3 regions of the Streptomyces sp. NBC_00376 genome follow, and region 1 is predicted to be linked to each of the others. Evidence: riboswitches for the same ligand, from Rfam matches in the RefSeq annotation. Region 1 holds a riboswitch; each other region holds the start of a gene.
The links. Region 1 has a riboswitch for cyclic di-AMP ahead of OG842_RS18755 (M23 family metallopeptidase). Riboswitches for the same ligand answer to the same signal wherever they lie in the genome.
Positions count from the first base shown of each region.

Region 2: linked by a shared signal. The riboswitch ahead of OG842_RS02950 (transglycosylase SLT domain-containing protein) and the one ahead of OG842_RS18755 (M23 family metallopeptidase) in region 1 are both predicted to bind cyclic di-AMP.
Region 3: linked by a shared signal. The riboswitch ahead of OG842_RS23620 (transglycosylase family protein) and the one ahead of OG842_RS18755 (M23 family metallopeptidase) in region 1 are both predicted to bind cyclic di-AMP.

Region 1 covers NZ_CP107960.1:4,154,389-4,163,991, forward strand. Annotated here, with positions in the region: gene OG842_RS18745 (PrsW family intramembrane metalloprotease) at 1-1,050, shown strand, start outside; gene OG842_RS18750 (aldo/keto reductase) at 1,249-2,193, opposite strand; gene OG842_RS18755 (M23 family metallopeptidase) at 2,322-3,416, opposite strand; cyclic di-AMP (ydaO/yuaA leader) riboswitch at 3,428-3,580, opposite strand; gene OG842_RS18760 (PP2C family protein-serine/threonine phosphatase) at 3,824-5,014, opposite strand; tRNA gene OG842_RS18765 (tRNA-Met) at 5,186-5,259, opposite strand; gene OG842_RS18770 (SPFH domain-containing protein) at 5,275-6,492, opposite strand; gene OG842_RS18775 (hypothetical protein) at 6,557-6,727, opposite strand; gene OG842_RS18780 (SHOCT domain-containing protein) at 7,044-7,463, shown strand; gene OG842_RS18785 (FAD-binding oxidoreductase) at 7,621-9,015, shown strand; gene OG842_RS18790 (hypothetical protein) at 9,043-9,330, shown strand; tRNA gene OG842_RS18795 (tRNA-Lys) at 9,406-9,478, opposite strand; gene OG842_RS18800 (amino acid permease) at 9,570-9,603, opposite strand, start outside.
Region 2 covers NZ_CP107960.1:617,877-627,479, reverse strand. Annotated here, with positions in the region: gene OG842_RS02980 (ArsR/SmtB family transcription factor) at 1-19, opposite strand, end outside; gene OG842_RS02975 (heavy metal translocating P-type ATPase) at 121-2,103, shown strand; gene OG842_RS02970 (hypothetical protein) at 2,266-2,646, shown strand; gene OG842_RS02965 (DUF305 domain-containing protein) at 2,750-3,424, shown strand; gene OG842_RS02960 (hypothetical protein) at 3,589-3,897, shown strand; gene OG842_RS02955 (ABC-F family ATP-binding cassette domain-containing protein) at 3,924-5,582, opposite strand; cyclic di-AMP (ydaO/yuaA leader) riboswitch at 6,144-6,299, shown strand; gene OG842_RS02950 (transglycosylase SLT domain-containing protein) at 6,302-6,790, shown strand; partial or broken gene OG842_RS02945 (FAD-dependent monooxygenase) at 6,836-7,141, opposite strand; gene OG842_RS02940 (TetR/AcrR family transcriptional regulator) at 7,131-7,622, shown strand; gene OG842_RS02935 (hypothetical protein) at 7,635-7,955, opposite strand; gene OG842_RS02930 (APC family permease) at 8,304-9,603, shown strand, end outside.
Region 3 covers NZ_CP107960.1:5,212,794-5,222,396, reverse strand. Annotated here, with positions in the region: gene OG842_RS23640 (Ppx/GppA phosphatase family protein) at 1-80, opposite strand, end outside; gene OG842_RS23635 (DUF501 domain-containing protein) at 288-821, opposite strand; gene OG842_RS23630 (FtsB family cell division protein) at 881-1,360, opposite strand; gene eno (phosphopyruvate hydratase) at 1,476-2,765, opposite strand; gene OG842_RS23620 (transglycosylase family protein) at 3,055-3,825, opposite strand; cyclic di-AMP (ydaO/yuaA leader) riboswitch at 3,826-3,997, opposite strand; gene OG842_RS23615 (transglycosylase family protein) at 4,298-5,236, opposite strand; gene OG842_RS23610 (cytochrome P450 family protein) at 5,342-6,679, opposite strand; gene OG842_RS23605 (nucleoside triphosphate pyrophosphohydrolase) at 6,825-7,787, opposite strand; gene OG842_RS23600 (SurA N-terminal domain-containing protein) at 7,834-8,490, opposite strand; gene OG842_RS23595 (GtrA family protein) at 8,629-9,030, opposite strand; gene OG842_RS23590 (glycosyltransferase family 2 protein) at 9,027-9,603, opposite strand, start outside.

The DNA.
Region 1 (9,603 bases):
ATCGTCGACGGCGTCGTGATCGCCGGCATCACCGCGAGCGGCTTCGCCTTCACGGAGAACATCCTCTACCTCGGCAACGCCTTCGGGCAGGACCAGCAGATCGGCACCTCGGGCGTCGTATCGGTGACGGCCGCGACGTTCTTCGTACGGGCGGTGATGTCGCCGTTCGCACACCCGCTCTTCACGGTGCTGACCGGCATAGGTTTCGGCCTCGCCGCGGCGAGCGCCCGGCGCCGGCGGGTCCGCCGCGTCCTGCTGCCGCTGCTGGGGCTCGTCCTCGCCATGGGCATGCACTCGCTGTGGAACGGGTCGGCGGTCTTCAGCCCGTACGGTTTCTACGCCGTGTACGCGGTGTTCATGGTCCCGGTATTCGGCCTGGTGACCTGGCTGGCGATCTGGTCGCGGCGGCGGGAGCTGCGCACGCTCGCCGCCGAGCTGCCCGCCTACGCCGCGGCGGGCTGGCTGAGCCCGGCGGAGCCGCTCGCCCTCTCCTCGATGCGGGCCCGCGGCCTGGCCCGCGACGCGGCACGCCGCCAGTACGCCGTCGCCGCCCGGGGGAGCCGGGCGATCCCGTACGGGCCCGGATGGTCCACCGGAGCCGCGCCCGGACCCGTGCCCGGACCCGCCCCCTGGCCCTCTGCGCAGACGGCGCCCCAGGCAGTGGCGCTGACAGCGGCGCAGGTGGAAGCCACGGCGAAGGCCCACGGGAAGGCGGCCGCCCAGGCCGTCGCCGAGTACGAATCGTTCGCGACCTCACTGGCCTCGCTCCGTCTTCAGGCCCGCCGCGGGGCGGCCGGCCCGGACTTCACCGATCGCGAGCTGGAGCTGCTGCACCACCTCTGGCAGCGCAGGGAGGTGGCCGCCCCCGCCCTGGCGTACGCGGCACAGGCGGCGGGGCTCCTGCGCCCCCACCGTCTGCCGTCACCCCCGTACGCCCGGCCGTTCCCTCCGCACGCGCAGTACGGCGCCTACCGCAACGCCCCCGCGCCCGGCCCCGGCCCCGGCCCCGGCTACAACCCCTACCTGTTGCCGCAGCAGCCACCGCACTAGGGTCTTTCGTTTGGCTCAGGCCGGATCAGGGAGCGGGGTCCGGTGCCGTGCATCGCAAGGCGGAGGAGCGAGTCGACGCGGGGCGCCGGCGACCGACGACAACGCGGCGAGGCGCGGTGCCGGGGGCACACGAGCCCGGCATGATCCAAACGAGAGGCCCTGGGACAGCAGCGGCCGGACGCGGTCAAGCGGGCACAATCAGGCGGATGCCTCGGTGAGTTCGGCCAGTTCCTGCTCGGTCAGGGTGAGGTCCGCGACGGCCAGCAGCGCGGGCAGCTGCTCGACCGTACGGGCCGAGGCGATCGGCGCGGCCACGGTCGGCCGGGAGGCGAGCCAGGCCAGAGCGACGGTCGCGATCTCCGCGCCGCGCTCCTGGGCGACCTTGTCCAGCGCGGCCAGGACCTTCTGCCCGCGCTCCGACTCCAGGTGCCGGCGGGCGCCCTCCGCCCGCGCGCTCTCCACCGACGTGCCCGGACGGTACTTACCCGTGAGGAAACCGGAGGCCAGCGCGAAGTACGGCACAGCGCCGAGCCCGGCCCGGGCCACCGTGTCCTGGAGCTCGCCCTCGTACGTGTCGCGGGAGACCAGGTTGTAGTGCGGCTGAAGGGCGACGTAACGGGCCAGCCCCTCGCGCTCCGAGAAGTCCAGGGACGCCCGGAGCCGCGCGGGGCCGATGTTGGAGGCGGCGATCTCCCGGACCTTGCCCTCCTTCACCAGCTGGTCCAGGGCGGTGATGATGTCCTCGACCGGCACGGTCTCGTCGTCGAAGTGCGTGTAATAGAGGTCGATGTACTCGGTGCCGAGCCGGCGCAGGGATTCCTCGGCCGCGGCCTTGATGTTGGCGGGCGCGAGCCCCTGGTACCGGGGGTGGGTACTGACCTTCGTGGCGACGACGATGTCGGAGCGGTTGCCGCGCGCGGCAAGCCACTTACCGATGACGGTCTCGGACTCGCCGCCCTCGTTGCCCGGGACCCAGGCGGAGTACCCGTCGGCGGTGTCGACGAAGTTGCCGCCGGCCGCGGCGTACGCGTCCAGCACCGCGAACGACTGCGCCTCGTCGGCGGTCCAGCCGAAGACGTTGCCGCCGAGAGCGAGCGGGAAGACCTGGAGGTCGGAAGGGCCCAGCTTACGAAGAGAAGTCATAAGTGAATCAACGGATTCCGGATGGCTCGCTATTCCGAATCGCTCATGACAGGCCGCCCGCAACCGACCGCCCACAACAGACCGGCAGCCCTGACGTCGGGGGGTGAGCGTCAGGACTGCCGGGGTTCTCAGGGGTTGAGGCCCTTGCCGCGGAGCCAGGCCATCGGGTCGATGCCCGTACCGTCGGCGGTGTGGACCTCCAGGTGGAGGTGGGGTCCCGTCACGTTGCCGGTCGCGCCGACCCGGCCGATGGTGTCACCTGTGCTGACCTTCTGGCCGACGCCGACGCCGATCGAGGACTGGTGGCAGTACCAGATCTCCGTACCGTCCTCCAGCTCCAGCACGGTGCGGTAGCCGTACGAGCCGGCCAGGCCCGCCGACTTGATCGTGCCGCCGTGGACGGCCTTGATCGGGGTGCCGGTCGGAGCGGCGAAGTCGAGGCCGGTGTGGTAGCCGGAGGACCACATCGAACCGGCCTGGCCGTAGGTCGAGGTGATCGTGTACGAGAAGGTCGGGATGGCGTAGCTGGCGGCGAGCTTGGCCAGCCGCAGCGCCTCCGCCTTCTTCTTGGCCTCCTCCTCCGCCTTCTTCTTCTCGGCGGCGGCCTTGGCCTTGGCCTCGTCCTGCTGCTTCTGGGCCTCGGCGGCCGCCTTCTCCGCGGCCTTCTTCTCCTCGGCCGCCTTGGCCTCGGCGTCGGCGGCGTCCTGCTGCTGCTCGGCCTGCTGGAGGATGCGGGCGCGGAGCGCCTCGCCCGCGTCCGTCGCGCCCTGCTCGGCCTCGGCGGTGGTGATGCCGGCGGTGGTGAGCGGGGCGGTGGCGGCCGCGGCCTCGGTCCTGTCCGCCTCGGAATCGTCGGAGAACAGGGCGCCCACGCCGGGAAGGGACTTGGCGTCGGGGAGGTTGTCCGTGATGGCGTCGGGCATGGAGATGGAGACCGGCGGCTTGCTCTGCGCGGAGGCCATGCCGCCCGCGCCGACCGCCGCTATGACACCGACACCCAGCACCGTGGAGCTGCGGGCGAGACCGTTGCGCTGCTTGGCGACGCGGTGCCTGCCGCGCACGGGGCGGACGGACTCCTCGGTGGGGTTCCACTCGTCCCAGCCGCGGTCGGGCTCACTGGTGAACTCACCCGTGAAATTGCCGGTGAAGTCGCCTTCGGGCCCGGTGCCATAGTCGTGATCGAACCGGGACGGGGCCTCGGGGGCAGGCTTGTTGGACGCCACGGGGGCGCACTCCTTTCCTTCCTTCTCGCCTACCGGGTTAGCTGACGGGTTCGGAGCAGGAAGGTCTCCTACGGGCCCCTCTGTCTCTCACGAGACACAGGTGTCCGATTCACCCCATGTAGGTGGTTCCCCGGTTCCCTTGCGGAATTCGGCGCTCGCGCACGGCGCCGCCACTGATGACGGCTGGGACGACCGCGCTGCGTTATCGAACGTTAATAGACACCGGGGCCGTATTCCAAGCTGTTCCCACTGATCGTTCACTTCTTTGGCCTGGACTTTACGGGACACAAGTGGGTGAAATCGGGCGAGTTGACCGACCCTCAGTCACTACCCCGTTTCTGACGTTGCGTCAAACGTTATGCGGAGTGGTGCCTTTCGATCACACACGGTGGCATCGCCCCTCCACGTCACCGTCCCCGCCCATCCCTTACGTCTTTTCGCGTCTCCTCAGCACCGACGATCCGCACGGTCCTTCGCCGGTCCGGCTGCCCCTCGGCCGGGCGTGCGACCGCGAGCAACGCCATGTCGTCGGTCGTCTCGCCGCCCGTGTGCAGGCGCACGTCATCGGTCAGGGCGGACAGCAGCTCCTCGGGCCCCGGGAAGATCCGCCCGCGCAGCCGGGCCGCCGGATCGTAGAAGACCCCCTCGGCATCCCGCGCCTCGGAGAGGCCGTCCGTGTAGAGGAGCAGGGTCGTCCCGGCCGGCAGATCCCACTCGTCCGTGCACTCCGGCCACGTCCCCAGCCCCATCCCGATCGGCAGCGCGGGCACGGAGGGCTTCAGCACCTCCAGCGCCCCGTCCGGATGCAGCAGGATCGGCTCGGGGTGCCCGCGGTTGACGATCCGCACCAGGGGCAACCCGTACGGGATCTCGGCCAGCACGGCGGTGATGAAGCCCTCCAGCACATCGAGCCCGCCCCGCCGCGCCTCCTCCCGCGCCAGCGCCCGCTCCAGCCGCCCCGCCACCGCCTCCAGCGAGGATTCCTGCTCGGCCGCCTCGCGGAACGCCCCGATGACCACCGCCACCGTCTCGACGGCGTCGAGCCCCTTCCCCCGTACGTCACCGACCACCAGCCGCACCCCCTGCGGGGTGTCCGCCACGGCGAACAGGTCACCGCCGACGAACTCGTCCGCCTGCGCCGCCTCGTACCGCGCCGCGACATGCAGTCCGCCGATCCGGTCGGACGGCTGCGGCAGTACCGCGCGCATGGCCGTCTCCGCGATGTACCGAGCGGAGGCCAGCTGCTCGTTGCCGCGCCGCACGACCCCGTTGATCACCACCGCGAGGACCGAGACGGTGGCCAGGGTGAGCAGCTCGATCAACGGCACGGCCTCCGGCAACGAGCTGGTGTACAGCCGCAGCGCGATGACGGCGAGCATCGAGGCGACAGCGATGCGGATGGTGCTGGCCAGCGAGAAGAACGGGGCGGCGATCAGCGGAGCGGCCACGAACAGCGGGATGGCGGTGAAGGCCGGCGGGGTGAGGGCGTCGAACACCAGCCCGCCGAGAATCATCAGGGCGGGCAGCATCCGTACGAACCGCCGGGTGCGGGCACCACCCCCGACAGGCTTGCCGCGCCGCCTCTCCCGCTTCCACACCTGTGGTCTCCTGCCCGGTACGCGCGCGGCTGCGGACGGTACCGCGCCCCACCCCCAGGCTCGCCGGACCGGAACGGAGCGGCGACTCCTCTTCGGCCGATGGGGGGAATGTGCACGGCGAAACGAATCAGGCCCGGCACGCTGTATGCGTGCCGGGCCTGATTCCTTCAGTAGCGGGGACAGGATTTGAACCTGCGACCTCTGGGTTATGAGCCCAGCGAGCTACCGAGCTGCTCCACCCCGCGTCGATGAACACAACTCTACGGCATCTCCGGCGCCCTTTTGACCACTCGGGTCCGCCCGCCCTTCATTCCGTCCTCCTGCCGCTTCACCGGGTCCACGCCCCGTTGCAGCGAGTGGAGGATCGCCAGCCCCTGGCCGACGACGCCCGCCGCCAACTCGTTGACGCCATTGGTGCCGTTGAGAACGGTGAGGTCGGCGCCGGACATGCCCCGGGCGGCGGCGTCGGCCAGGGCGGGCAGGTTCTCCACGATGCGGTTGGCGGCGATGAGCTCCTGGTTGCCGTCACGCAGCGACGCCGCGCGCACACTGTTGGCGTCGGCCTGCGCCTGAGCGAGGGCCCGCTCGGTGTACGCGTTGCCGTCCGCCTCGAACTTCACCCGGTCCCGGGCCGCCTCCGCCAGGGTGCGCTGCCGGTACGCCTCGGCGTCCGCCGGGCGCCGGACCTCCGCCTCCAGCCGTTGGGCGGCGAGCGCGGCCTGCCGCTCGGCGAGTGCGGTCTGCTCCTCGATGACCTCGTGTGAGGCCCTTGCCTGGGCGAGCGGCCCGGCCTGGGCGGCGCGGGCGTTGTACTGCTCGGTCTCGGCGAGGAAGCCGGCCCGCTTGATCGCGGTGTCACGTTCGTACTCCGCCTTGAGCGCGGCGGCCTGCTGCTCGCGCTGGCTGGCCTCCTGGTCGGCCTTGGCCTCGGCGATCCGGGCCTGACTGGCGACCGCGGCGGCGTGCGGGGCCGCGAGGTTCTTGATGTAGCCGGTGGCGTCGTCGATCTCCTGGATCTGGAGGGCGTCCACGACGATGCCGAGCTTCTCCATCTCGCCGTGGCTGCCCGCGATGACCTCCTGGGAGACCCGGTTGCGTTCACGGATGATCTGCTCCACGGTCAGTCCGCCGACGATGGAACGCAGATGCCCGGCGAAGATCCGCCCGACGAGCTCCTCCATCTGCTCCTGCTCGGTCAGGAAGCGGCGGGCCGCGTTGGCGATGGACACGGAGTCGTCGCCGACCTTGAAGACGGCCACGGCCCGGACGTTGAGGCGGATGCCCTGCTGCGTCACGCAGTCCTCGGTGATCTCCGCCTCACGCAGCGCCAGCGAGAGCATGCGCGCCTTCTGCTTCACCGGGAGCACGAAACTGCCGTGCCCGGTGACGATCCGGAACTGGGTGTCCAGCGTCTGCCTGCCCTTGGAACCGGAGATGAGCATCGCCTCGTTGGGGGCGGGAACGTGCCAGAAGAACATGTGAAGACTCCTGTCCGTACGTCACTGCGTCGATGGTGTCCGCAACGGTTTCGGCTGTTCCGGCTCAGGGCGGCAGACGTTCCACGATCACGCCGCGCGCCGAGACCGTGTCGACGACCACCACGCGCGCGTCCCTGTCGATCGACGTCGCCGACCATGCGGTGTAGGCCTCGGACCCACCCCGTACGGCCACCAGTACTTCGCCCGGCCCATCGGGCGGAATCGGCACGGTCACACGGCCGACCGCCCCGACCGGGCTCCGGGCGGACTCATCTGCCCTGTGCATGCGTCGCCCTCGCGAGCATCCCCGCGTACGCCCGCTCACGCCGCTTCTCGTGCGGTGTCCCGCACCGCTTCATGGACACGAGGCGACCCCGCCTCCTGGAGGCCCGAGCCTCCCTCGACATCTCCACGGTACTCCGCGCCCACCCCGGTGGAACGGTGCCCGCGAGCGTCCGGCGACCGGCGAGCGGAGTGAAGTATGCGGTGGTATGACTGTTTTATCTTTTGATCTCCGACGCGACGAACTCGCGCTGATCTGGGAGCGACCCATGGACGACTACTCCTTGCTCGACCTCTTCTGGACCATGCTCTGGTTCTTCCTCTGGGTCATGTGGCTGTTCCTGCTGTTCAAGGTCATCACGGACATCTTCCGCAGCCACGACCTCGGCGGCTGGGGCAAGGCAGGCTGGCTGGTCCTCACGCTGCTGCTGCCGTTCATCGGCGTGCTGATCTACGTGATCGTGCGCGGCAAGTCCATGAGCAAGCGGGAAATCAAGGAAGCCCAGGAACGTGACGCGGCCTTCAAGGCGTACGTACGGGAGGCCGCCGGCACCTCCGAAACGGGCGGTGCCGACGCCGCGAAACAGAAGACCCACGTCGACGACCTGGCGAAGCTCGCCGAGCTGAGGGACCGGGGCGCCATCACGGACGAGGAGTACCAGCGGGCGAAGACGAAGCTCCTGGTCTGACGCCCGCTCCGCCCGCGCCCCGGCGCGTATGTCTCCCTCCACGCGGTCCGGCGGACTGGCAACGCGCCAGGACCGCGGGGAGGCTTGAGACATCAGCGACGGCGGGAGGCCGAGCGGGGACGGTCCCCATCTCGATGTAAGAGGAGATGGCCCGGCCATGAACGGCGTCACGCTCGAAACCCTGGACGCGATGCGGACGGCGCTGCGCGGTCCCGTCGTCGGCCCGCGGGACCCGGAGTACCGCGAGGCCCGCACCGTCCACAACGCCATGATCGACAAACGGCCGGCGGCGGTGGTGCGGTGCGCCGACGCGGCGGACGTCATGGCCGCCGTCGGCTTCGTACGGGACGCGGGCCTCACGCTCGCGGTCCGCGGCGGCGGCCACAGCGGTGCGGGCCTGTGCCTGGTGGACGACGGCGTCACCGTCGACCTCTCGCCCATGCGCTGGACGCACGTCGACCCCGCCGCGCGGACGGCCACGGTCGGCGGCGGCACCACGCTCGGCGACCTCGACCACGCCACCCACGCGTTCGGGCTGGCCACCCCCTCCGGAATCCTGTCGTCCACCGGCATCGGCGGCCTCGCCCTCGGCGGCGGCCACGGCTACCTCACCCGCAAGTACGGCCTGACGATCGACAATCTGCTGGCCGCGGACGTGGTCCTGGCGGACGGCACGTCGGTGCGGGCGGACAGCATCACCCACCCCGACCTGTTCTGGGCGCTGCGCGGCGGTGGCGGGAACTTCGGCGTCGTCACCTCCTTCACCTTCCGGCTGCATCCGGTGGACACGGTGGGCGTCGCCATCACGCTCTGGCCGGTCGACCGGATCCATGACGTACTGCGCTGGTACCGCGACTTCCTGCCGCAGGCCCCCGAGGACCTCAACGGCTTCTTCGCCGCGCTCACCGTGCCGCCGGGGCCCCCGTTCCCGGAGGAGATCCACGGTCAGAAGATGTGCGGCGTGGTGTGGTGCTGGACCGGCGACCCCGAACTCCTCGAAACCGTCCTCGAGCCCGTCGAGGACCCCGGCCGGCCCGCGTTCCACTTCATGGCCCCGATGCCGTACACCGTCCTGCAGGCCATGTTCGACGAACTGTTTCCCCCGGGTCTGCAGTGGTACTGGCGCGGCAACTTCTTCGACCGGATCACCGACGACGCCGTCGACGTACACGCCAAGTACGCCGAGAACCTCCCCACCGCCCTGTCGACCACACACCTGTACCCGGTCGACGCGGCCGCCCACCGGCTCGGCCCCGACGACACGGCCTGGGCCTACCGGGACGCGGTCTGGTCCGGTGTGATCGCGGGCATCGACCCGGATCCGGACAACGCCGAGCAGCTCAGGCAGTGGTGCGTCGACTACTGGGAGGAGCTGCACCCGCACTCCATGGGCGGTACGTACGTGAACTTCATCGGCGCGGGCGAGACCCCGGACCGGATACGGGCCACCTACCGCGACCACTACGACCGCCTGGCCGCGATCAAGCGCACCTACGACCCGCACAACTTCTTCCACGCCAACCAGAACATCCGACCGGCAGCGGCGGCCTGACGCATTTCATCCCGATCAGACCGGCTCGTGGGCACTCGCCCGGGAGCGGCATGCTCCTCGGTCGTTCCGGTCGTCCCGGTCGTCCCGGTCGTCGCGGCCCGGCTGCCGGAAGCCGATGACGACGCCTGCTGCGACCAGCAGGGCACCGATGACACCGGCGGGGCCCGCCCGGCCGAAACCGAGTGCGACGGTGGTGAGCAGTGCGCCCACGGGGACGAGACCGGCGAAGAGGCCCGCGCGGTCGGCGCCGACCCCGACACCCTCGCCGCCCGCATCATCGACACCTTGCCGCGCGGCGACGGCCCATGCACCTGAACCGGCCGCACCCGCGCGAGAACGACGCAGCGCCCCGACCGCAAGGAGCGGTCGGGGCGCTGTCGTGATGACGCGTAGGCCGTGTGGGACTCGAACCCACAACCAACGGATTAAAAGTCCGCTGCTCTGCCAATTGAGCTAACGGCCCTCGGCGAATCACCCCTGAGCATAGCCCGCCGGGGCCCGGCCGCCGATCGGGTATCGGTTACCGGGCCCCGTCACAGTGGATTCCCGGTCCGTCAGACGGGGTCGTCCGGGGTGATCGTGCCCTTG
Region 2 (9,603 bases), 3.5 Mb from region 1:
CGTCAACTCCGTGGCCCATGCCCTCATCCTACGGAGATGTATACATGAATGAGTGTTCATGTGATCCTGTATGGTGCGGAGGCCGAACCACTCCGCCCTCTCGCGTGAAGGATCACGCCCATGTCTTCCACCCTCACCCGCCCGGTCGCGCCCGCCGGCCCGGTCCGAACGGGGGGCCCTGGGCGGCGCACCCGGATCCTGGCCCTCCCGGAGGCCCGCTGGGCCGCTGCCGCGCTGCTGCTGTTCCTGGTCGCGCTGCCCCTGCAACTGCTCGGTGCCCCGTGGTGGACATGGGGCCCGCTGTACGCGCTGACGTACGTCACGGGCGGCTGGGAGCCGGGCTGGGAAGGGCTGAAGGCGCTCAGGGAGAAGACGCTCGACGTCGACCTGCTGATGGTCGTCGCGGCTCTCGGCGCGGCGGCGATCGGACAGGTGCTGGACGGCGCCCTGCTGATCGTCATCTTCGCGACCTCGGGCGCCCTGGAGGCGTTCGCCACCGCGCGGACGGCGGACTCGGTACGCGGACTGCTCGACCTGGCACCCGCCAGGGCCACCCGGCTCGGCGAAGCGGGTGCCGAAGAGACCGTGCCCACCGAGGAGTTGACGGTCGGGGACGTGATCCTGGTACGCCCCGGCGAACGCGTCGGGGCCGACGGCCGGGTGCTCGACGGGGCGAGCGAGGTGGACCAGGCAACCATCACCGGTGAGCCGCTGCCAGTGGCCAAGGAGCCCGGCGACGAGGTCTTCGCGGGAACCCTGAACGGCACCGGGGCGCTGCGGGTGACCGTGGAGCGCGACCCGTCCGATTCGGTGATCGCCCGGATCGTCGCCATGGTCGAGGAGGCATCGGGGACGAAGGCCCCCACCCAGCTGTTCATCGAGAAGGTCGAACAGCGGTACTCGATCGGCATGGTGGCCGCCACCATCGCCCTGTTCGCCGTGCCCCTGGCCTTCGGCGCGGCACTGCAGCCGACACTGCTCCGGGCGATGACCTTCATGATCGTGGCCTCGCCGTGCGCCGTGGTGCTGGCCACGATGCCGCCGCTGCTGTCCGCGATCGCCAACGCCGGACGGCACGGGGTGCTCATCAAGTCCGCCGTGGTGATGGAACGTCTCGGTCCGGTCGACGCCGTCGCACTCGACAAGACCGGCACCCTGACCGAAGGCACCCCACGCGTCACCGACATCCGTCCACTCGTGTCCTCGGGCCTGACCGAGGACGCCCTGCTCACGCTGGCGGCGGCCGCCGAGCATCCCAGCGAACACCCCCTCGCCCGCGCGGTCACCGAAGCCGCCCGGACCCGCGGTCTCGCCCTGCCGCCGGTGGCGGACTTCACCTCCGCCCCGGGCACCGGCGTCACCGCCACCGTCGACGGCCGCACGGTCGCCGTCGGCAGCCCGGCCCGCCTGCTGGACGTTCGTACCGGCGAGGCCGAGGCCGGGGCCGCCGCCGAACTCGCCGTACAACTGGAGGAGGACGGCCGCACCGCCGCCCTCGTCGTGCTCGACGGCACACCCGTGGGCGTCCTGGGCATCGCCGACCGGCTGCGCACCGACGCCCGGTCCACCGTCGCCCGCCTCACTCGACTCACCGGCGGCACACCGGTGCTGGTCACCGGGGACAACCCTCGTGCCGCCGCCCGTCTGGCCGCCGAGGTCGGCATCGATGACGTCCGGGCCGGTCTGCTGCCGCAGGACAAGGTGCACGCGGTCAAGGCGATGGAAAGCGCCGGGCGGAAGGTGCTGGTGGTCGGGGACGGCGTGAACGACGCCCCGGCCCTGGCCGCGGCCCACACGGGCATCGCCATGGGCAGGGCCGGCTCCGACCTGGCCCTGGAGACCGCCGACGCCGTCGTCGTCCGCGACGAACTCGCCACCGTCCCCACCGCCGTGGCGCTCTCGCGGCGGTGCCGCCGCCTCGTCGTGCAGAACCTGGTGATCGCGGCCGTCTTCATCACCGGCCTCGTCATCTGGGACCTGGCCGGCACGCTGCCGCTCCCGCTGGGTGTCGCCGGGCACGAGGGTTCCACCGTCATCGTCGGCCTCAACGGCCTTCGCCTGCTCCGCGACGCCGCCTGGACGCGCGCCGAGCGCGAACGCTGAACCCGGGGCAGGCGGGGCAGTACGGAACGGGAAACCCGGTGGGGGTATCGTCGGGCATGCACCGCAGGACCCGTCGACCTGTACGACCACCCGTACGAGCGAGCAATCGAGGCAGCCGTGTATCGCGGACGGACACGCACACCGGGAGCGTCCCGGCTGCTCGTGCTCCGTGCCGTCCTGCTCGGGCTGTTCCTCATGCACGGAGCACCCGCGAGCGCCGCGGAGGGCTGCCACGACGCGGTGACCGTCACGGCGGCCGCACCCGCGCCAGGGTCCATGCAGGCGACCGCCGGCCACGCGGCCATGGAGGCCGGGCACGGTTCCGCTCAGGCGGCTGCCGCCATGCCCGCGATGAACGGCGAGTCGTGCGTATTCACCCATGCCCGTGACCGGGTGCTGCCGCTGCTGATGTCGCTGGGCCTGGCGCTCGTGGCGGTTCAGACACTCGCCGGGCGCCGTACGGCCGTACGCGGACCGGCCCGGCGGGGACCGCCCTTGGCCGGCAGGGGGCTGCTGCTCCAGGTGTGCATCGCGCGGACGTGACAGGGATCCGCCGGTCCACGGCCCTTCGAGGCCGGACCGGTTGGACGAACCTGCCCCATTCGCGCGCCACGGACGTGGCGCACCCACCTGGAAAGAATTTCTGATGTCCGCTTCCCGCTGCTCCGCCGCCCGCCGCCGCACCCGCGCGGCCGCCGGCACCGTCGCCGCCCTCGTTCTGGCACTGACCGCCTGTGGCTCCTCCGACGGCTCGAAGTCCGACGGTTCGTCCATGCCCGGCATGGACCACGGCTCGGCCGGTGCCTCCGCACCGGCCACCCCCGGCGCCGAGTTCAACGATGCCGACGCGAAGTTCGCGCAGCAGATGATCCCGCACCACCAGCAGGCCATCGAGATGGCGAAGCTGGCCGACGGCCGCGCCGCCGACCCCGAGATCAAGAAGCTGGCCACCGCGATCGAGAAGGCCCAGGACCCCGAGATCGACACGATGAAGGGCTGGTTGACGTCGTGGGGCAAGCCGCTGCCCTCGTCCTCGTCCTCGATGGGTGACATGCCCGGGATGGATCACGGCTCGGACGGCTCGGCAATGCCCGGAATGATGTCCGGCAAGGACATGAGCGATCTGGCGGCCGCCAAGGGCAAGGACTTCGACAAGAAGTTCGCCCAGCTCATGATCGGGCACCACCAGGGCGCCGTCACCATGGCCGAGGACGAGCAGAAGAACGGCGACAACGCCGAGGCGAAGAAGCTCGCCGGTGCCGTCGTCACGGCCCAGACCGCCGAGATCGAGCAGATGAACAAGATCATCGACAGGCTCTGACCCCGGCAGGGGTGCGGGCCGCCGGCGTACGAAGGCTCGCACCCCTTTTCCCGGTCCGGCCGGTACGGGCACGTCCCAGCGACCGCAGTTCGGCCGGCGGCCCTCCGGCGCCGCTGCCGGACTTGCGGCCAGGAGGTAGTCGACCCGCCGACAGCGCGGTTAGCGTGACCGCATGGATCGTGACGAACAGTTGCTTCACGCCTCGTCGTTCGGCGCGGCGGCGGTCGCGTACGCCGAGCACCGCCCGGTTCGGCTCCCCGGAGCAGACCGGGTTCCCGCACGGGCAGCACCGCACCGCCGACTCCCGCGTCGCGACCGTCGCGACGCGGGCGGGGCTGCTCGTCATGCCGGAAGCGGAGCGAGAGGCCTTGCTGGGCCGGATCCGTGCCTTCCTCGCAAGCAGACCCGAGACCGCCCGCGGCGAGTTCACCCTCCCGATGCTGACCGGCGTGCTGCGCGTCCGGCGGCTGTGAGGCGCACGAGGCCGACAGCCCGGGCATCAACCGATCGGGCCGCGTAGCAGTTCGGCCACCTCCTCCGCGCCGGTCTCCCGCAGCTCCTCCCCGACCAGCAGCCACCTGGTGACACCGACCGATTCGAGGAAGGCCAGGTCGTGACTGGCGATCAGCAGCGCGCCCTCGTAGGAGTCGAGCGCACCGGTCAGCTGCCGCACACTGGCGATGTCGAGGTTGTTGGTCGGCTCGTCCAGCATCAGCAACTGCGGGGCCGGTGCGGCGAGCATCGTCGCCGCGAGGGCGGCACGGAAGCGTTCGCCGCCCGACAGTGTGCCCGCCGGCTGTTCCGCGCGCTTGCCCTGGAAGAGGAAGCGCGCGAGCTGGGCGCGGATGTGGTTGTCGGTGACCCCGGGCGCCATCCGGGCCACGTTCGCCGCGACGCTCAGTCCGTCGTCCAGCACATCGAGCCGCTGCGGCAGGAACCGCACCGGTACGAAGGTCCTGGCATCGCCGGACAACGGGGCCAGCTCACCGGTGAGCGTGCGCAGCAGCGTCGTCTTGCCGGCGCCGTTGCGGCCGACGAGCGCGATGCGCTCCGGCCCGTTCACCTGGAGGGTGCCCTCGCGCAGCCTGCCGAACCGCGGGCGCAGCCCGTTCAGGCGCAGCACGGTGCGCCCGGTGGGCACCGCCGTGTGCGGGAGGCTCACGCGGATCTCGGCGTCGTCGCGGATCGCGTCGGCGGCCTCCTCCCGGCGTTCGCGCGCCTCGTCGAGACGCTCCTCGTGGACGCCGCGAAGCCTGCCCGCCGACTCCTGTGCCGATCGCTTCCGGCGGCCTGCCAGGATCTTCGGGAGGCCGCCCTCGGCCTCCGCCTTCCGGCCGTTCCTCTGGCGCCGGGCCAGCTTCACCTGTGTCTCCTCCAGTTCACGCTTCTGGCGGCGCACATCGGCCTCCGCGGCGCGCAACATCCGCCCCGCGGCCTCCTGCTCGGCGGCCACGGCCTCCTCGTACGCCGACCAGCCGCCGCCGTACCAGTTCACCGAACCGGTGCGCAGTTCGGCGATGCGGTCGACGCGCTCCAGCAGTTCCCGGTCGTGGCTGACCACGACCAGTACGCCCGAGCGCCAGGAGTCGACGGCTTCGTAGAGCCTGCGGCGCGCGAACACATCGAGGTTGTTGGTGGGCTCGTCCAGGAGCAGGACGTCGGGGCGCTCCAGCAGCAGCGCGGCCAGCCGGAGCAGGACGGTCTCCCCTCCGGACAACTGCCCCACGGTGCGGTCCAGTTCGATGCCGCCGAGGCCGAGCGACCCCAGTGTCGCCAGGGCCCGTTCCTCGACGTCCCAGTCGTCGCCGATCGTCTCGAAGTGCTTCTCGTCGACGTCCCCGGCCTCGATGGCGCGCAGCGCGTCACGCCGCTCGGCGATGCCCAGGGCCCGGTCCACCCGCAGCGTGGTGTCGAGGGTGATGTTCTGCGGAAGGTGGGCGAGGCTGCCGCCGACGGTCACTGCCCCCTGGGACGGGCGCAGTTGACCGGCGAGCAGCCGCAGCAGGGTGGACTTGCCGGCGCCGTTGGTGCCGACGAGCCCGACGCGCCCCCGGCCGATGCTGAGCGAGAGCCCGTCGAAGACGGTGGTGCCGTCCGGCCACCGGAAGGCCAGGGCCGAGCAGGTGAGGGAGGCGTGGGGGGTGGTGGGTGTCGCCATGGTGTTCCTCGCATTCGCAAGCGCAGTGAAGGGGGCTTCGTATGCGAGCACCACGCGGCGACCGGGGAGCGGAGGGAGATGCGGCGGTCCTGAAGATCGAGGGACGGCTCATGCACCGAGGTCGCATCCACGCGGGGTCACGGGCAGTGCGAAGCACTGCTACTGCGTGACGGGCGCACGGGCAAAGCCGTACGGCGTGATGTTCGCGAACCTCAGATGCGCAACGTCCACCTCAATCGGAGACAACAGGACATCAAAACTGTAACGACCGGGGGGCGGAAAGGCAATGTCACCGGGCCTCGGCGGCCGCTGGGCGAAATGCCCGCTTTTGTGAATTCGTGGCGCGAGTCACGTTCGGCCCGCGGGATGCTGTGCCTCATGGATCGGTTCCCTTTCCGCGCAAGGGGAGCGGGTCGTGCGGTGTGAGGTGGATTACCGAAATTCCCGTTAATCGATCTTGTGGGTGAATTGCATTCGGAAATTGGGGTCTTGTCCCGTTCGGCTCTTCTCGCCTACGGTCACCGTCAATCCGGACGGAACGCCGAATCCTGCCGCTGTCCGGCCATCCGACCACCCATGCACGGCAGGAGCGGGGGACCCAGGTAAGCCGCCGGTCCGGAATCCGGAACGGCTCGGGGTGAAGCCGCGCTCGTGTGCGGCCAGGCATCTCCAGCCTGAACCCGACAGCTCACCTCGCAGGCGACGGAGAGGAATCCACCATGTCCGCAACGGGTACGTACCGCCGTCGCAAGTCCACCCCGCTGACCCGCGGTTTCATCGCCGTGGGCACGGGCGCCGCCGCTCTCCTGCTGCCGCTGCTCGGCGCCCACACCGCCTCGGCGGCTCCGGCGCAGTCCGCCGGCGTCGCCGCACCGGCAGCGCAGTACGCCAACGATCTGGACGGCTGGATCAAGGAGTCGCTGGCCGTCATGGCCGAGCACAACATCCCGGGCAGCTACAACAGCATCCACCGCAACATCATGCGCGAGTCGTCCGGCAACCCCCGGGCCATCAACAACTGGGACTCGAACGCCGCCGCCGGGACGCCGTCCAAGGGTCTCCTCCAGATCATCGATCCGACGTTCCGGGCCTACCACGTGCCCGGGACCTCGATGGACAGCTACGACCCGGTCGCCAACATCACGGCGGCGTGCAACTACGCGGCCGCCAGGTACGGCTCCATCGACAACGTCTTCGGGGCCTACTGACGTACGCGACACCGCTGCCGCACGGCCGGGTGCTCCGTCCCGAGGTCAGCCCGGCCTCGGGGGTGTCCAGTCGGCGTGGCAGAGGATCGTGCGGATCGTGACACGGGACGGTGCGAGACGCATCGCCGCGTTGCGCAGCGCGACGGCCGCCGGGTGGGACAGCTGTTGGCCCATCCGGCCGGCCTGCCGCGCGGCCCGCGCGACCGACTGGCTGCGGGGCCGACGCTCCGCGTCGTAGCGGCCGAGCGCCGACTCGACGGTCGCTTCGCCGGACAGCGCGGCGGCCAGTGTCGCCGCGTCCTCCAGTGCCTGGCAGGCCCCCTGGCCGAGATTCGGGGTCATGGCGTGCACCACCTCCGCGTACTTCCGCACCCGTCAGGCCCTGCTCACCGCGCTCGTCAGACGGCTCGTCGCGCACGACCAGGCGGAACTCCAGGCGGCCGGCGAGCGGGCGCCGGTGATGCGCGACGCCGGTGAACTGACGGACGGGCTCGCCGGTTTCGTCGAGCGGCGGCTGACGGGAGCGGGGCGGCAGCGGTCGCTCGCCCGCTACGCGTGCGCGGTCGAGAGCATGCGCCACCCGGAGCTGCGCGAGATTCTTGTGCCGCGGGAGAACGCGGCTCGTGACGCCGTGCGGGCTTTCCTGCGTGCGCGGGGGGTGGCCGACGCCGAAGGCCGCACGCTCACGCTGTTGGCCTGTGTGGACGGGCTGGTATTCGACCGGCTGGTGGGCGGCGGGGGAGTGTCGAGGGGCGAGATCTCGGGGCTGGTCGCCGCGGCCCTCCGTGACTCCGGCTCCGATGTGGGGCATGGCCGCGACGCCCCGGGGTGATGCCGGGCCGCGTCACTCCTGGGCGGGTTCCGCCGCCTGTCGCCGTGGTTCGCGGCGGGGCAGTACGGGAACGGTCGCCGCCTCCCCGCCCCGGACCGCCTGCACCACCGCGTCGTGCAGGCTACGGCTGTCCTCCTCCGAACAGCACCGCACCGGACTGCCCGACATGGTGAACCAGTCGATCGCACCGGTGTACTGCACAGTGACCTGGGCCGAGTCATCCGCCCAGGTCGTGTGAACGGTCAGGTCCCCGGACAGCACACCCACCTCGTCCGTGAGCACGCCACCGCGTCCCGAGAACACACCGCAAGTCGTCCATGACGCCCAAGCCATGTCTCCAGGCTGGCACCACGACAGCGGTTGCGCGACCCGTGAGCCCCGCACTTCGGCCCAGGTCCGGCGGCCCCGCCCTTCCGGATGCTGGAAATGGGGGAAACTTTCCACCGGGTCCGGCTGCGGTTCCCGCACCCCCCGATCCCCGTGCTTTGACGCGTTGTTAGCGCCAAATCGTCGAATAGGGCCCTCGGAACAACGAATTCCGAAGGTGAACACCTATTGACCTGCGGATCACGTCAGGATTGCATGTCGCGCTGGGAGTGACGAAACCACTCACCACGTCCTCGTCTGGAGGCGATACCGCTCCCGCGCTCGAACACCGCACCTGTTGATCGGAACCGCACGATGACCGAAACGCTCAGCGCTCCCCAGGCGCTCGCACCAGCGACCGGCCCCACCCCACAGAAGCTCAAGCGTTCCATCGGCGTCGTGGGCGGAACACTGCTCACCCTCTCCTGCGTGACGCCCGCCTCGACCCTCTTCGTGGTCGTGCCGGACCTGTTCTCCAGCCTCGGCACGTACACCGCCCTCACCATCGCCATCGGCTCGCTGCTCTGTATCGCGGTCGCCTTCTGCTACTCGGAACTGGGCACGCTCATTCCGAGCGCCGGGGGCGAGTACGCCATGGTGTCGACCATGGCGGGGCGGCTCGCCGGGTGGCTCGTCTTCGTGCTCTCGCTGCTGGTCGTGATGATCGTGCCCCCGGTCATCGCCATGGGAACGGCCGACTACCTCGCTCCCATCGTGCACATCCCGGCCTCCGTCGCGGGCGCCGGCGTCATGGTGCTCGCCACCCTCGCCGGTCTGCTGGACCTGCGTGCCAACGCGTGGATCACCGGCATCTTCCTGGTCCTCGAAGTGATCGCGGCGGCCGTCGTCGCCGTACTCGGCTTCGCGCACTCCGAGCGCGGTGCCTTGGCACTGGTGCACGGCTCGGTCGCCTCGTCGGGCGGCGGGAGTTCGACCGTCACCGCGATGATGGTGGTCTCCGGGCTCGCCATCGCGCTCTTCATCACCCAGGGCTTCTCCACGGCCGTCTACCTCTCGGAGGAGCTGGAGAACCCGCGGCGCAACGTGGCCCGCACCGTGCTCGCCACCCTCGCCATCTCCACGGCGGTCATCCTCGTCCCGGTCATCGCCATCACGCTGGGCGCCCCAGACCTGGCGGCACTGACCTCGGGCGACCTCAACACCATGGTCGCCGCCTGGTCCAACTCGGCCGTCGGGACCTTCGTCAGCCTCTGCGTCGCCCTCGCGATCATCAACGCGGGCATCGTGATGGTCATCCAGAACTCGCGGGTGCTGTTCGCCTCCGCCCGTGACAAGGCCTGGCCCGGGCCGGTCAACAACGCCCTGTCCCGGCTCGGCCGCTTCGGCTCCCCGTGGGTTGCGACCCTGGTCGTCGGCGTTCCCGGCGCGGCGCTCTGCTTCGTCAACCTCGACACCCTGTACGGCGTCACCGGGGTCTCCGTCACCGCGATGTACCTGCTGGTCGCCGTTGCCGCGCTGCTCTGCCGCCGCGGCGCGCACCGCGAGGCGCCGGCCTGGCGCATGCCGCTCTGGCCCGCGATCCCGGTCCTGCTGATCGCCGTACTGGCGTACATCCTGACCCAGCAGGAGACCGAGTACCTGCTGTGGACCGGCG
Region 3 (9,603 bases), 1.1 Mb from region 1:
TCACCGGTGGACGGGTCGGCGTCGGCGACGAGCAGACGGATGGAGTTGGTACCGCAGTCGATGGCAGCCACGCGAGTCATGAAGCACTCCCAAATCAAGCAGACAAAGCCCCCGATTCAAGCCCCTCCGGGGATCGGGGAGCAGTTCAAGCCCCTCCGGGGACGAGGAGCCATTCAAGCCCCTCCGGCGATTGAGGAGCGGGGTTCGGGGGGCAGAGCCCCCGAACCAAGCCCCTCCGGCGATTGAGGGGCAGGGGTCCGGGGGCGGAGCCCCCGGGGAACGAACGGTCAGTCCTCGTCCGGCGCGCCGCACGGCGAAACGCACGGCCCCTTGCGCCACCACTCCGTCAGCATCGCGATCGCCTCGTCGCCCAGCGGATTCACCCCCGGCCCCGCGGCCAGTGAGTGCCCCACCAGGACGTGCAGGCACTTCACCCGGTCCGGCATGCCCCCCGCGCTCGGAAAGCCCTCCAGCACCTCGATCGCGTCGCGCCGTGCGATGTAGTCCTCGTGCGCGGCCCGGTACGCGGCGGCCAGCTCGGGGTCCGTACCGAGGCGCTCGGTCATCTCCTTCATGACCCCGTTCGCCTCCAGCGTGCCGATCGCGGAGGCGGCACGCGGGCACGTCAGGTAGTACGTCGTCGGGAACGGCGTACCGTCCTCCAGCCGGGGCTGCGTCTCGACCACGTCCGGGTTGCCGCACGGGCAGCGGTGCGCGATCGCGCGCAGACCGCGCGGCGGACGGCCCAGCTGCTGCTGGAACGCGGCGATGTCCGCCTCGGTGGGCGCGGTGGACTCGGTCTGGGGAGGGGGCGTTTCCATGCCTGCCTAGGTTCTGATCGGGCTGCTCGAACTGCGGTTCTGCAGATGGATGGAGAAAGTCAGTCGCGGTCGTCGCGGTCGGCGCTGTCCACGCCGTCCCAGAGGTTGGAGTGCCACGGCCGGCCGGACTTGTCCGTCCTGCCCTCGCGCTCCTTGACCGCGTCGGGGTCGATCACGGTGTAACCGGTCTCCCCGGGAAGAAGGTAGTGCAGGTGCGTGCGGGCCAGCTGCCGGATGTACGCGTCGTCCTGGAGGCGCGCCTTCTCGTCGCGCAGCTCCTCGGTACGGGCCTTGGCCTCCTGCGCCAGCCGCTCCTGGTCGGCGATCTCGTCCCGCTGCGAGACGTACTGCCGCATCGGGTACGCGAGCGCGACCACCAGCGAGCAGACGACGAGCGCGAGGAAGGCCGCACGGCCGGTGAGCCGTGAGCGGCGGGCCTGGCGGCGGTTCTGGGACCGGTAGACGCGGGCCGCGGTCTGCTCGCCGAGCAGCCGCAGCCGGGTCGCGGTGGAGAACCGGTCCCGGTCCTTCACGGCCATGTCCCCGCCTCCCCACTACGCACGTCCGTCCCCGCACACGGTACGGGACCGAGTGCGGGGACGGACGGAGGCCGGGGCACAAGACCCCCGCCGGGCTTGTCAGCCCTTGCTGTGCTTACTGGTTCGCAGAGCGAAACCGCGGGAACGCCGAGCGGCCCGCGTACACCGCGGCGTCGTCGAGGATCTCCTCGATGCGCAGCAGCTGGTTGTACTTGGCGACGCGGTCCGAGCGGGCCGGGGCGCCGGTCTTGATCTGGCCGCAGTTCACCGCGACCGCGAGGTCGGCGATGGTGACGTCCTCGGTCTCGCCGGAGCGGTGGGACATCATGCACTTGAAGCCGTTGCGCTGGGCCAGCTCGACCGCGTCCAGGGTCTCGGTCAGCGAGCCGATCTGGTTGACCTTGACGAGCAGGGCGTTGGCGGAGCCCTCCTCGATGCCGCGGGCCAGGCGCTCCGGGTTGGTGACGAAGAGGTCGTCGCCGACGATCTGCACCTTGGCGCCGAGCTTGTCGGTGATGACCTTCCAGCCGGCCCAGTCGTCCTCGAACAGCGGGTCCTCGATGGAGACCAGCGGGTACGCGGAGACGAGCTCCTCGTAGTACTCGGTCATCTCGGCGGCCGAGCGGGCCTTGCCCTCGAACTCGTACTTGCCGTCCTTGTAGAACTCGGACGCGGCGACGTCGAGCGCGAGCGCGATGTCCTTGCCCGGGACGTAGCCGGCCTCCTTGATGGCCTCGACGATGAGGTCGAGGGCGGCGCGGTTGGACTCCAGGTTCGGCGCGAAGCCGCCCTCGTCACCGAGACCGGTCGACAGGCCCTTGGTCTTCAGGACCTTCTTCAGCGTGTGGTAGACCTCGGCACCCCAGCGCAGCGCCTCGGAGAAGGACTCCGCGCCGATCGGCGCGATCATGAACTCCTGGATGTCCACGTTGGAGTCGGCGTGCGAGCCGCCGTTGAGGATGTTCATCATCGGAACGGGCAGCAGGTGCGCGTTCGGGCCGCCGAGGTAGCGGAAGAGCGGCAGGTCCGAGGCCTCGGAGGCGGCGTGGGCGACGGCCAGCGAGACGCCGAGGATGGCGTTGGCGCCGAGCGAGCCCTTGTTCTCGGTGGCGTCCAGGTCGAACATCGCCTGGTCGATCAGCCGCTGCTCGGTGGCGTCGTAGCCGACGAGCTCCGGGCCGATCTGCTCGATCACGGCGAGGACGGCCTTCTCGACGCCCTTGCCCTGGTAGCGGTTGGGGTCACCGTCGCGAAGCTCAATGGCCTCGAACGCACCGGTGGAGGCGCCGGACGGAACGGCAGCACGGCCCGTGCTGCCGTCGTCGAGGCCGACCTCTACCTCGACCGTGGGGTTTCCGCGGGAGTCGAGGATTTCCCGGGCTACGACGACGTCGATGGACGGCACGAGGCATCTCCTTCTGGGATATGACGCTGGTTGTGCAGGGTCGCTTTGGCCTTGCGACAAGAGCCTAACCGGCCCGGCCCGATCAGTCGGCCGACCGCCCGACCCCTGGGACGAAAAAGGACCCGGGGGCACACATTGCCGGACAAACGGTCAGATTTTTACCGGTCAGTAACTACAACAGTTGAACGGTCCGCCGCTCCCCCGAGCACGAATGGCAGGACCCCGGCCGGGCGCATACGGGGGAATGCGCGCCGGGCCGGGGTGGCACTCGGGGAGGAGCGAGCCGCGACTACTTCGTCAGGTGCAGCTGCTGACCCGGGTAGATCAGGTCGGCGTCCTTGACGATGTCCTTGTTCAGCTCGAACAGCTTCTGCCAGCCGCCCTTGACCTTGTGGTCGGCGGCGATCTTGCTCAGCGAGTCGCCGGAGGCGACCTTGTACTCGCCGTCGCCCTTCTTGACCTTCTCGCCGGTCGGCGTGGTGACGGTCTTCTTCGACTCGGCCTGCGGGGCGGCGGTGCGGTCCGAGCGGGAGGCGGCGGGGGCCTCGGTGCGCTCGGCCGGCTTCGGCTGGGCCTGCTGCTTCGGGGCGGCCGGGGCGCTCTGCTGCTCGGAGGCGCCGGAGCTCGCGGTCGAGTTGGAGGAGGAGTTCGAGGACGAGCCGGTGTCGACGCCCGGGTCGACGCCGTCGTTGGTCAGGTTGCCGGCGCCGGCACAACCCCAGGCACCGGGGCCCTGCATGTCGAGGAGCTTCTCGGCGGTGGCGATCTGCTGGGCCTTGGTGGCCAGGTCGGCGCGGGGGGCGTACTGCGTACCGCCGGCGGCGGCCCAGCTGGACTGCGAGAACTGCAGACCGCCGTAGTAGCCGTTGCCGGTGTTGATGGACCAGTTGCCACCGGACTCGCACTGGGCGACGGCGTCCCAGGTGGCGACGGAGGCGGCGGAGGCGCCGGTCGCGCCCATCAGGGGCACGGCGACTGCGGCACCGGCGACACCGGCGAGCGTGGCGATGCGGACGGCCTTGGACGGGCGGCGGTGCTTGCCCTTGCTGGAAAGCAGCATGGTTCTCCTCACCGACGCCTACGAGGTGAGCTGTCGGGTTCGGGCCAAGTGAGTTGCCCGGTCGCACGTCCTAGCACGCGACTTCACCCCAAGCCGGTCCTGATGCGTCTTTCGACGATCGGGCCCGGCGCTTACCTGGGTCCCCCGCTCCTGCCTACGGCGCTTTACGCGTCTGTTCCCTTCGACCGACGGCAGGATTCGGCGTGACGGTCGACGGGGCCCGCGGTGCGAGCGGTTCCGACCGTAAACATACGCAACCCTCACATTCAAAGATGGACATATCCGACAATCAACACGTAATCGCATCTGAAGAACTGCCGTTTCCGCAGGTGGGACCGGATGCGGAAGGGACCCCCAGGCGCGACACGCCAGTTGACGCAAAGAGACCCATGTCTCACTTACACATAAGTGGACATAGGTCCCTGAACTACCCCAGTTTTTGGGGCGCTTTTAGTCGATTATCAGACTTACCTCAGTTGGGTTTCACATCGAGATCGAGGCTCTGGCCAGGGAGGATGAGGTCCGGGTCGGCGCCGACGGCAGCCTTGTTGGCCTCGTAGAGCGCGGGCCAGCCGCCGGGAACCTTCTGTGCGTCAGCAATCGACCAGAGGTTGTCGCCGGCGTGGACGGTGTACGTGCCGTCGGCGGCCGGGGCGGCCGTGTCGCGCGCGTCCTTGCCGCCGCGCGATGCGTGACGGCCCGACTCGCGGCCGTCGGCGTCCGCGCCGCGCCCCTTCTCGGCGGCCGGCGCGCCGCGGTGCTTGCCGCCCTTGCCGCTGGACGCGTCGGGCGAGGCGGGCGCTCCGGGGGACGGGGTGGTCGAGGCCGAGGGCTTCGGGGACGGCGAGCTCTTCCCCGACGGCTTGCCGGACCCCTCCGAGCCGTCCGCGCCGTCCACGGCGTCCGTACCGTCCGAGGCGCTCCCGGAGGGCGTGGCGTCGCCCGACGGGTCCGCCGACGCGTCGTCAACCGGCTTCTCGCTCCCGGCCGGGTCGTCGGCGGGCACCGAGCCCGGGTCCACCCCCGGCAGCTTCCCGTCCACGGCCAGGCCGGAGATGACCGCGCAGCTGGGCCAGGCCCGCGGGCCCCGGTCGTCCAGCACCTTCTCGGCCACCTGTATCTGCTGCGCCCGGCTGGCGAGGTCGGCGCGCTCCGCGTACGCCTCACCGCCGTACGCCTTCCAGGTCTCCTGCGAGAACTGGAGGCCGCCGTAGTAACCGTTCCCGAAGTCGGCGCTCCACGCGCCGCCGCTCTCGCACTCGGCCACCCGGTCCCAGGTCGTGGCGTCGGCCGCGTGGGCACCGGACGCGCCGAGCAGCGGGATGGCGATCGCCGATCCGGTCACGCCCGCGGCGACGACGATGGCGGGTGCCTGACGGGGGCGACGGTGTTTGCCGTTCGCGGAGCCCATGGGGTTGCCTTCCGGGTAGCTGACGTGTGACTGGTGAGTCGAACGGTGAACCTAGCCGGGTTCGAACGGGAGTCACAAGTCGATGCAGCGCAGATCACGTGAAAGTCACAGAATTGACGGAGTGTCACTTTCTGCGTGGGCGGACCCGGGGGTGAACTCCACGGGAAGCGTGCGGAGTCCGCGCATGATGAGCCCGCCACGCCACCGCAAATCGGTAGGTTCCACCGCAAGTCGCAGGTCCGGAAGGCGGTTCATGAGCGTGGCGAGCGCGGTCTGTCCCTCCAGCCGGGCGAGCGGCGCGCCCAGGCAGTAGTGGATGCCGTGCCCGTATCCGAGGTGCTGATTGTCACGCCGTGCGAGGTCGAGCGTGTCGGGGTCCTCGAAACGCTCCGGGTCGCGGTCGGCCGCGGCGAGCACCACGAGTACCGGGTCCCCGGCCGCGATGTCCTGTCCGCCGAGCGTCAGCGGTTCGGTGGCGAACCGCCAGGTGGCCAGTTCCACCGGGCCGTCGTACCGCAGCAGTTCCTCGATGCCGGTCTCCAGCAGCCCGCTCTCCCCCGCGTCCAGGGAGAGCTGGAGCCGTTCGCGCTGCGCGGGGTTGCACAGCAGGGCGTAGACCCCGTTGCCGATGAGGTTGACCGTGGTCTCGAATCCGGCGAAGAGCAGGATGAAGGCCATGGCCGCGGCCTCGTTCTCGGTGAGGTGCTCGCCGTGGTCGCTGGCCCGGATCAGCCCGGAGATCAGATCGTCCCCGGGGTTCTCCCGCTTGCGGTGGATCAGCTCGGCGAGATACCCGCGCATCTTCTTCACCGACCTGGCCACCCCGCCGCGCGGGCCGCCGCCGTGGCGGATCATCATGCCCGCCCAGTCCCGGAAGTCGTCCTGGTCCTCGCGCGGAACGCCGAGCAGGTCGCAGATCGCGTAGATGGGGAGCGGGAAGGCGAAGTCGTGGATGAGGTCCGCCTTCCCCTCCGCGATGAAGCGGTCGATGAGGCGGTCCGTCAGTTCCTGTACGCGCGGTGCGAACTCTGCGACCCGGCGCGGGGTGAACGCCTTGGAGACGAGGCGGCGCAGCCGGGTGTGGTCCGGCGGGTCGATGTTCAGCAGATGCGTCATCAGCTCCGCCTTGCGCTCGCCCGGGATGCCCGTCTTCCCCTTGGCGTGCGCCGGCTCGGCGTGGTGCGCCGGGTTCTTGGAGAGCCGGGTGTCGGCGAGCGCCTGCCGCGCGTCCGCGTACCGGGTCACGAGCCACGCCTCGACGCCGCTGGGCAGCGCGGTCCGGTGCACGGGGCTGTGCTCGCGCAGCCAGGCGTAGGCCGGGTACGGGTCGGTGGCGAACTCCCAGGTGAAGAGTTCGGGGCCGCCGACGGGGCAGGCGGCGGGCGCATCGGCGGGACTGTCGGCGGGCTGATCGGCGGGGCGGTCGGCGGGGCTGTGGTTCACCCCCCGACGTTATCCGTCGCCCCCGGGCGCCATCCCCCGCCCTCCGGCGCACTCGTCTCCACCGGCGGTTCCCGTCGCCCTCCGGCGCTGCTCGGCTCCCTCCGGCGCTCCTCGTTCCCCTCCGGCGCCAGGCGTCGCCCCGGCGCTACTCGTTGCCCTCCGCCGCCCTGATGGCGTCCCGGTAGGCGCGGCCCGCGGCCCGCAGGGCGGCCTCGGGGTCGATGCCGTCCTGCTCGGCGCGTACGGCGAGGGCGAGGAGCTCGTAGCCGATGCCGTCGCCGGTGGGGAGCGGCACGTCGAGCTTCGCGGTACGGACCCGGCCGGCCAGCTTCGCCGCCAGCGCCAGGCCGGGCTGGCCGAGCGGGACCCCGTCGGTGACCGAGTCGCGCTGCTTCTCGATGGCCTTGGTGCGCAGCCAGTGCGCGTGGACGTCCTCCGGGGTCTCGGCGCTCTCGTCGCCGAAGACGTGCGGGTGGCGGTGGATCAGCTTCTCGACGAGGGTCGCGGCCACGTCGTCGACGGAGAACGGCTCCTCCTCGTCCTCCTCGGCGATCCTGGCGTGGAAGACGACCTGGAGGAGCACGTCGCCGAGTTCCTCGCGCAGCTCGTCGCGGTCGCCGTCCTCGATCGCCTCGACGAGTTCGTACGCCTCCTCGATGGCGTACTTGGCGAGGCCCTTGTGGGTCTTCTGCGAGGTCCACGGGCATTCGACCCTGATCCGGTCCATGACCTGGACCAGATCGAGGAGCCGGGCGCCCGGCAGGTCGTACGAGCCGGGCAGCAGCTCCAGGTCCGGCATCCGCACCCGGCCCGAACCGGCGAGCCGGGCGAGCCCGTCGGTCAGCGGCTGATCGCCCTCGCCGCCCGCGAGGACGACGACGGACCGGCCGCCCGCACAGGCGTCGACGAGCTCCTGCGCGGTGGGCGCGGCATGCTCGACGGTGACGCCCGCCTCGCGCAGATACGGCAGCTGCGGGTGGTCCGGCTCGGCGCAGAGCACCCGGTCGGCGGCGTGCAGTGCCTGCCAGGCGGGCCAGGACAGTAGTCCTGGCGCGACGCGGTGGCTGGCGGTGAGCAGAACGATACGGCCGGGGTCTTCAGCATTCACCGTTCGAATCTACTCCGGTCGCTCCCACCGCCCCTTCCGCGGCCGGTCAGGCCCCGGCCTCGGCGGCCGCACCGGCCGGCTTGGTGACCGGGTTGAGCCAGGGGGCCTTGTAGTCGGCGAGCTGGGTCTGCTTGTCGTCCCAGGTGCCGTAGCGCGGATTGACGTCGACCCGCAGGGCCTTCGACGCCTTGCCGAGCGCCTCGCCGACGGCCTGCTGGCCGGCGGGCTGCTGGAGGTCGGCGCCGAGCGCCTGGGCCAGCTTGGTCAGCTGGACCTGCTCGCGCAGGACGGCGTCGATCTGGCCGGGGGCTACCCAGCTCTGCTGGAGCATCGCCGTCCGCAGCCGCTCCTCCCCGCCGGACTGGGCGGCCGCCGCCTTGCGCATCTGCTGGATCTCGCTGCGGCTGACGGTCACGCCCGCGTCCTGTGCGGCCCGGTCCAGGACCCGGTCGAAGATCATGCCGTGCAGCTTGGCCCGGCCGAGCTGCCCGGACTTGTCGATGAGCTGGGAGGCATCCTTCGAATCGCGCTGCGCCTCGCGTACGGCGGCCACCTGGCTCTGCAGCGTGGAGACCTCGATCCGGTCCCCGCCGACGACGGCCGCGGCGCCCGGGTGGGCCTCGCTGCCGCAGGCGGTCAGGAGTGGGGCGCCGGCGAGCAGGGCGGCGGAGACGGTGAGCGCGGTGCGACGGCGGCGGTGCAAAGGAACCTCCCGGGGAGAGTTTGTGCATCAGTGCACAAGACCTTGCGGTGATCGATGTTAGGCAGTGGACACGGCTGGGGCCACCGATTCGACCAACGATTCGGGAGGAGTTGGGGATATGGCCCCGGCCGGGACGGCTCAGGGCACGCGCTCGGCCGCCGGGGCCGGGGTGTCCGGCCGCAGCATGATCGTGCGCGAGACGACGAAGGTGATCGGGATGGCCGCCGCGGCCGCGACCAGCGGCGCGTACCGGCTGCTGAACCCGGCGAGGTCGACCAGCAGATAGACACCGCCGGTCGTGATGACGAAGTTGGCGGCGTTGGTGAGCGGGAAGAGCAGGAACTTCCGCCAGGTGGGCCGGGTCCGGTAGGTGAACCAGGAGTTCAGGAAGAAGGAGCCGGTCATGCTCAGCGCGAAGGCGATCACATGGGCGGCGATGTAGGGCAGCCACATCAGCAGGACGAGATAGCAGCCGTAGTACGTGCCGGTGTTCACCACTCCCACGAGGGCGAATCGGGCCATCTGCGCGGTGACCGTCATCGGCGTACGAACTCCTGGGGTTCCCGCATCTGTCGCGTCTGTGACGTCTGTGGCGTCTGTGGCGTCTGTCGCGGTGCCTCGGTGTTGGTGGCCTTCACCAGGAAGTGCGGGCGTCGCTTCACTTCGTAGTAGATGCGGCCGACGTACTCGCCGACCACCCCGACCATCACCATCTGGACCCCGGCGAGTGCGGTGACCACGACGATGAGCGTGACATAGCCGGGAGTTTCCACTCCCTTCACCAGGGCGACGCCGACGATCCACGCAGCATAGGCGAAGGCCACCGAAAGCAGCAGCATGCCCAGGTAGAGCGCGGCACGCAGCGGTTTGTTGTTGAAGGAGAGCAGCCCGTCGAGACCGTAATTGAGCAGCTTTCCGAAGGTCCAGGCGGAACTTCCCTGTTCACGGACGGCATTCTCGTAGGAGAAGGTCGTCGTACGGAATCCCACCCAGGCGAAAAGGCCCTTGGAGAACCGGTTGTATTCGGTGAGTTCCAGTACCGCGTCGACGGTGCGGCGGGACAGCAGCCTGAAGTCCCCGACGCCGTCCACCAGCTCCACGTCCACCAGGCGG